One region of the Roseiarcus sp. genome, then DNA from elsewhere that is predicted to be linked to it. Evidence: predicted binding sites of a transcription regulator. Region 1 holds the regulator's gene; the other holds the start of a gene.

Region 1 (3,405 bases):
GGACCCGGGCGCGGGCGTGCTTTTGAGCCTGGCGCGCGTAAGCCGCAAGCAGATCGTAGAGGTTGGTCTCCCAGTGCGAACGTCGCGCGACCTCGACGGCCTCCGGGGCGCCGCGGCCGAACACGTCGCGTCCCAGGCGGGTGCGGTTGAACAGGAGCCCAGCCGCCTTTCGGATCGCTTCGAGCTTGCGGAGTCGCACAGCGAGCGCCTCGGCGAGGTCCGCGGCGTCGGGCTCGGCGGCCTGCGGGGGGGCCGGCAGGAGAAGGCGCGACTTCAGGTACGCCAGCCATGCCGCCATGACGAGATAGTCGGCGGCGAGCTCGAGCCTCTGCTTGCGCGCGGCCTCGACGAACAGGAGGTATTGTTCGGCGAGCGCCAAGACCGAAATCCGGGCGAGATCGACCTTCTGGCGCCGGGCGAGCCCCAGCAGCAGGTCGAGCGGACCCTCGAACCCGTCGAGATCGACCGTGAACGCGGGTTCGCCAGTCGCGCAGTCCAACTCGAAATCGCTGCGAAACGGCGCCTCTGCAGGCACGAATCACCTCCGTATGACAGATTCCTGTCTGGGGCAGGCTCGAAGGGGCGGCAAGTCCGCCCGCAACGGCGTCAACAGGCGAATGGTTTCGCGTCCTCCTCGCCCCTCTTAACGAAATTGAGTTAACACAACGCTACGTTTTGGCCGCCGCAGGTGAGTCTTAACTCGCCTCTGTTCCTGGTTCCGTCCTCTTTTAACTATGCGCGTTTAGGTAAATTAAAGACGAATTGCGCGATCGGGACATGAAGCATTGTCATGAAAGCCAAAGGGCGTATCGTCAAAATTGTCGAACGGCGCTGCCGGCCGACCGAACGCTCCGCGGGGCCCCGGATTCCGTCGCATCGTCCGGGCCCTTGCGGGGCGGGGCAGACTTTTCTCGTCCCTCAGTAGCGCCTGAACAGACTCACCATCTTGCCCTGGACGCGGACGCGGTCGGGTCCGAAAATCCGGGTCTCGTAGGCCGGGTTCGCCGCTTCGAGCGCGATCGAGGCGCCGCGCTTGCGCAATCGCTTCAACGTCGCCTCCTCGTCGTCGATCAGCGCCACGACGATGTCCCCCGTCTCGGCCGAGTCCTGCTTCCGGATGATCACCATGTCGCTTTCGAAAATGCCGGCCTCGATCATCGAGTCGCCCCGGACCTCGAGGGCGAAATGGTCCCCGGACCCGAGGAAGTCCGGTGGCATGGCGATCGTGTCCATGCGCGTCTGAATGGCGGAGATCGGCGTGCCGGCCGCGATCCGGCCCATCAGCGGGATCATGACGGGTGCGCGTTCATCAGGGCCGGACGCCTGCTGCGGCGTACGGAGACGACCAAGGTCGCCGTTGATGACGCTTGGAGAGAATTTTTGCGGCCGCGGCGCGGCGACCGTCGCCGATTCCGGCAGGCGCAGCACCTCGATCGCGCGGGCGCGATTGGCGAGGCGGCGGATGAATCCCCGCTCTTCGAGCGCCATGATCAGGCGATGAATGCCGGACTTCGAGCGCAGGTCGAGCGCGTCCTTCATCTCGTCGAAGGAGGGCGGGACGCCGTCCTCCTGAAGGCGCTCGTGGATGAAACGCAACAACTCGCTCTGCTTCTTGGTTAGCATGAAAGACTCCGAACAACCCTGCGTGGTTGGAAGGACCGGATGAACCGCGACCAGAATCACCACGCGCCGTAAACAAATCACGAACAGACGCTAGCCGTTCACGCTGTGTTCCGCAAGCAAATTCTGAAATTCTGGGCGACGGCGAGCGCGGCTCGGAGAGCTCCAGCCTTCGGCGTCGCGGGGGACAGAATTTGCGCCGTCAATCCGGCATCTCGGTCAGTTGCTCGCCGCCATGGTTTTCGCCGATCGAATAGGCGCAGATCCGGGAGAGGTGGACGTAAGGCAGGGCGGTTTCTTCGGCCCAGGCGTTGAATTGCGCCTGGATCCGCCTGAGGTCGCCCTTCGACTTGGGCTCCTCCGCGACGTCGAGGCCGGCGTCGCGCAAGCAGGCGACGACGTCTTTCGACGTCGCGAATCCATCCCAGCCGATGAAACGCAGGAACATCTGCCCACTCATGCCGCCGAGCCGGTCGCCGCGTTGGGCGAGCAGGTCCAAGAGGCCGATCTCGTCCGACGACGGCCAACCGGCGAGGAACCGGCCGAAGCTTCCGTGCTCCTTCGCAACGGCCAGGACGAAGGCGGCGTTCCTGCGCACGGACTGGATTTTTGCCGCGTTACGGACGATGCGCGCGTCCTTCGCGAGGGCGTCCCAAAAGTCGTCCGGCTCGAAGGCGAGCCGCGACGGCGCGAAACCGAGGAAGGCCTCCTCGAAGCCCGGCCACTTCGCCTCGATCACGCTCCAGGCGAAGCCGGCCGAGAAAACGCGTTTCGTCATCTCCGCGAGCGCGCGGTCATCCGGGAGTTTCTTAAGCGACTCGCGATCGGGCTTCGGCGGCAACAGCGCAGCGAGCTTCTCGGGGCCGCCCTTGCGCGCCTCAGCGCGGGCGCGAATGACGGAAAAAGGAGTCATGGCTTTCCTCGGACTGGGCCCGTTTTCGGCGTCCAGCGGCCCGACGTCAAATGGCGGCGCGTCGGCCGCTTCTGTCTCGTCTCGCCGCAGGCTCGCCCCGGCCGCGCGGTTCTGGCAGGCGCCGTGTTTTCTCAGGGCTTGGGCGCCGAATCGGGTCACGATTTTACAAGGGACAGCCCAAAGCTCTCTGGCGTGGCAGGCGTGGGCGTTGCCTTTCGCCAGCCGGGTCGGGGACCCAAGCGCAAAGGCTGAGCCTCCCAAGCCGACAGGGCGCCGAACCCTAATCCATGCCAACTTTCTGCAAGCGTTGCCCATTGCCGTTTTGAACGTTTTCAGACGGTTGCCCCCGTAACGGCCGCTCCAACGGATTCTGAAGGCGTAGCGACCGCCCAAGGGTTCGACCCGAAAAAGGCGACCGTCTCGTCCCCGTGCTTGTCCGAACACACGCGAACGGCGGCGGCTCAATTCAGACCCTACCACGGACTTGTGGTTTCCAGAAGGATTTGTCGGCGTCGCCGAAAGGGCGCTCCGTCGCAGGCGTTTCCAAGGACCGGAACCTCAGGGCCGGCTTGCTCGTTCTCCGGCGTCGCGGAAACGGGAACCGCAAGCGCGGAGGAGCGAAATATGAGAGCACCCTGGATCGCCGCTGGCCTGGCGAGCCTGAGCGTTGGAGCGTGGAGCGCCGCCATCGCGCAGGAGGGCCAGCCGCAACCGGATCAGAACGCGCCCTTCGTCCATCGCCCCGAGCTCGGCAAGGCGGAAACGGCGCCCGGGCCGAACGGCCCCGAGCGCGCCGCCCCGAACTTCCGGACAGACGGCCAGGCCGCTCCGCGTCCCTCGCGGGACGACCGGCGGCAAGACGCGGAAAATCA
Region 2 (3,405 bases), on a different contig from region 1:
CGGGGGTCGCGCGACCCCTTCTCCCTGAGGGAGAAGGGGCGCACTCCCCTCCCCGCGCCTGCGCGTCTCATCAAAAATCGCCGGCGCCGCCGCCTCGGCGAGCTCGGGCAGGTGCGCCTCGACGAGGCCGCGCCGCGTCACCGCGTGCGCCCCCAGTCGCGCGCTCAAGCGATCGATGAGGTCGGCGAGCGCACGGGCGCGTTCGGCCTCGTGCGCGCGCTCGATCTGGCTTTGAGACGGCGCGAGCGGCTCGGCGGTCAGACACGCAAGGCGCATGAGGTCGACGCCGAAGCCGGCGTCGATCGCGTCCTCGTGAGGGCTCGCGAGCTTTTCGGCGAAGAGCCGCACGATCGCCCGGGCTTCGTTGAGCGGCCGCGAGGCGCCGACCGCAATGCGGCGCACGGCGCCGTCGACGCGATAGAGGGAAAGCTCGACCCGCCGCGCTCCCTTCGCCTGCCGCTCGAGCAGCACGACGAGGTCGTCGGCGAGCTTCTGCAAGGAGACCTCGATCGCCTCGACCGTCTGGATGGGCGAGGCGAACCGCCGCTCGGCGAGAAAATCCGGTGGGGCGAAGCGCGGCGCGATCGAGACGCGCTGAAGGCCTTTGAGCTCATCGAGACGCGCGACCGGCAGCGCCCCGAACCGCGCCGTGATCGGCGCGCGCGGACGCAACGCGACGTCGCCGATGCGCCTCAGGCCGGCCCGCGCCATGTCGGCGACGGTTTTCTCGTCGAGGCCAAGGGCTGCGAGCGGCAGGTCGTGGAAGAGTTTGGCGAAGGCTTTTTCGCTTAAGGCTTCCGGCGCGATCTTCTGCCCCGAGAAGCGGGCGAGCGCAAAAGCCGCGCGCGGGTTGTCCGCGACGCCGGCGAGCACGGTGATCCCCTGCGCGGCGAGGCGCGCTTGGGCGTCCTCGACGAGCCCCGCCTCGCCCCCAAAGAGATGCGCGACGCCGGAAATGTCGAGCATCAAACCGTCGGGACGATCGAGCGCCGCGAGCGGCGTGTAGCGCGAGCCCCAGTCGCAAATCCGCTCGAGGAGCCGCCGTTCCTCCATCGGATTCGCCTCGACGACGACGAGGGCGGGATGACGCGCGCGCGCATCCGCAAGCGACAGGCCGACGGTCAGGCCGAGCCGCGCCGCGGCGGCGTCGACACAGACAAGGCGCTCGGCCTTGCTGATCCTGGCGACCGCCGCAAGCGGCAGGGTCCGATCAACGGCGCTCAGACGCCGCGCGCGGTCGGTCGCCAGACGAGGCAGCCAGAGCGAGAGAAATCGCCGGGTCGTCAAAAGTCCTCTCCTCGTACCGCCATTCGAGCCGCACCGCCCGGGCTGGGTCATGCGTCTGGCGCCGCGATCGCTGATCGCGGCCGACGCGGTCCAATAGGGCGTCCGGAAGGACGCCCGTCTGTCGACGGGCTATGGGGCGTTCGGAAGAACGCCCGTCTGTCGACGGGCTATCGACCGCGTCTCCAATCGCCTCCCCCGTCGCGCGCGCCTTCACGAGCCGCGCCGTGCAGGCGAACGGCCCTGGCAGGTCGCGTCCCGCCGCCGCCGGGCTTTTCGTGCTCGGCGCGGCGGCGATCTCGAAGCGCGTCACGGCGGCGGTGGAAAGTTTTTCCGCCTGGCCGTAGGCGCTCGCCAGCACGAGAAGCGCCGGCGTCCCGCCCTTTCGCGCGGCCATCAGGAGGCGGCGGGAGGCCATCAGTCCGTAGCTCTTTAGGTTCCAGATCTCGGCCACCACCGCAGCGGGGGCGCCGCATTTCAGCGCCTCCTCCATCGCCCAGAAGGCGGAGGCGGCGTCGGGAGCGGAGACGAACACGAGGCGGTGGAGCGGCAGCCCGTGGGCGACGAGGCCCGGCCCATAGAGCGCGCCCGCCTCGAGGCTCGCAAAGCTTTCGCCGATCAGCAGCGCCGAGGCCGGCCGGCGGTCGAGAAAGCGCGCCGCGAGCGCGAGCGCGAAAGCCATCGCCGTCGGCCCGTCGGCAGGCGCGGCCGGGGCGATCTCATGCAGGCCGTCCTCGGAAAGGCCGCCGCCGAGCGCGAAATCGAAGGCGCGCGCGAGCGGCGCGCGCCGAGGGTGCCGCGCCTCGGCGGCGGGCGAAAAGCCCGCTTTCGCTTCGATTTCGGCGATGACGCGGCGCAAACGCGCCGCCTCCGCCCTGCCGCTCGGCGACATTCGGTTTCCACGTCCGTTTTCGTACTCACTTTGTTCTTGTTTTGAGCCGATATGGGGAAGGAGTCAAGGGGAGCCCGCGTCGGATAGGCGTCGTCACCCGGAGGGCCGCAGCGAAAGCGAAGGAGCACCGGAACGGCGCTTGACGACGGCGAGCCGACGTGGCCGCCGCGCTACGCGATGCGTGTATGCTCTAGGTCGCCGACCGCATCGGCGGGCTCAGCGAGCCCGTCCTACAAGCAGGCCTGCGGCGCCGCCCAGCAGGCCCTCAACCCTCCCGAGCCGCGATCAGCGCTCTCATCCGCTCGGCGTCCTCCGGGGTCGCCGGGTTATAGATCACCATGGCCAGGTCCGGCCGGCCGTCGACGGCGAAGGCGGAATAGTCCATCGAGAGCGTGCCGCCCAGCGGGTCGCGCATCGTTTTCGCCCCTCCGCCGTGGCTCTGGACGTCGTTGTCGCGCCACAGCCGCTCGAAGTCGGGGCTTGCGCGGGAAAGCTCGTCCACCAGCGCCTTCACCGCCTCGACGGCGCCGGCGCGCGCCGCGTCGGCCCGGAACGCCGCGACCACGAAGCGGGCGACGCTCTCCCAGTCGAACTGCCGCTCGCGCACCCTGGGCTCGCAGAACATCATGCGCAGGACGTTGCGCTGATGGGCCTCGAGCGCGCCATAGTCGGTCAGCACCGCCTCCGCGGCGCGGTTCCAGGCGACGATGTCCCACATCGCCGTCTTGATGAGGGCCGGACTCAAGGGCAGCGCGTCGAGCACCCGCTGCAGCCGCGGCGTGACCCCTTCGACCGCCTGGTAACGCACTTCGGGCGGGCGGCCGAGCGCGATCAAAAAAAGATGCTCGCGCTCGACCTCGGTCAGCATCAGCGCGCCGGAAAGCCGGTCGAGCGCGTCGGCCGAAGGCGCGCCGCCCCGGCCTTGCTCGAGCCAAGTGTACCAAGTCGCGCTCACGCCCGCGCGCTGCGCCACCTCCTCGCGCCTGAGGCCCGGCGTGCGGCGCCGCGTGAGGGCGAAGCCAAGCGCGGCGGGATCGAGCTTTTCCCGACGGTCCCTCAGATAGGCGCCGAGCGGATTGGCGTCGACGGCCGCCGCGCTCATCCTGTTAGTCATTATACCTCTATAAGATCACACATTTACCGGGATAGAATAGCAGCGCATCATGAGGCCGTCCAACCCTGGAGACGGCTTCATGCGTATATTCGTCACTGGCGCGAGCGGCTTCATC

The links. Region 1 encodes LexA, which represses DNA repair genes until DNA is damaged. Its sites were predicted from a motif close to TGTTCNNNNTGTGTTCNG; they were not measured.
Region 2: ACLP25_RS05825 (ImuA family protein) is a predicted target of LexA. The motif match lies at 2,197-2,214, and genes of this name have one in related genera.

What each region holds. Positions count from the first base shown of each region.
Region 1 is NZ_JBKQOT010000474.1:6,171-9,575, forward strand. It holds gene ACLP25_RS16175 (segregation and condensation protein A) at 1-535, opposite strand, end outside; gene lexA (transcriptional repressor LexA) at 919-1,623, opposite strand; gene ACLP25_RS16185 (DNA-3-methyladenine glycosylase I) at 1,823-2,533, opposite strand; gene ACLP25_RS16190 (DUF1236 domain-containing protein) at 3,158-3,405, shown strand, end outside.
Region 2 is NZ_JBKQOT010000164.1:2,492-5,896, forward strand. It holds gene ACLP25_RS05820 (Y-family DNA polymerase) at 1-1,287, opposite strand, end outside; gene ACLP25_RS05825 (ImuA family protein) at 1,211-2,176, opposite strand; gene ACLP25_RS05830 (helix-turn-helix transcriptional regulator) at 2,442-3,278, opposite strand; gene ACLP25_RS05835 (SDR family oxidoreductase) at 3,370-3,405, shown strand, end outside.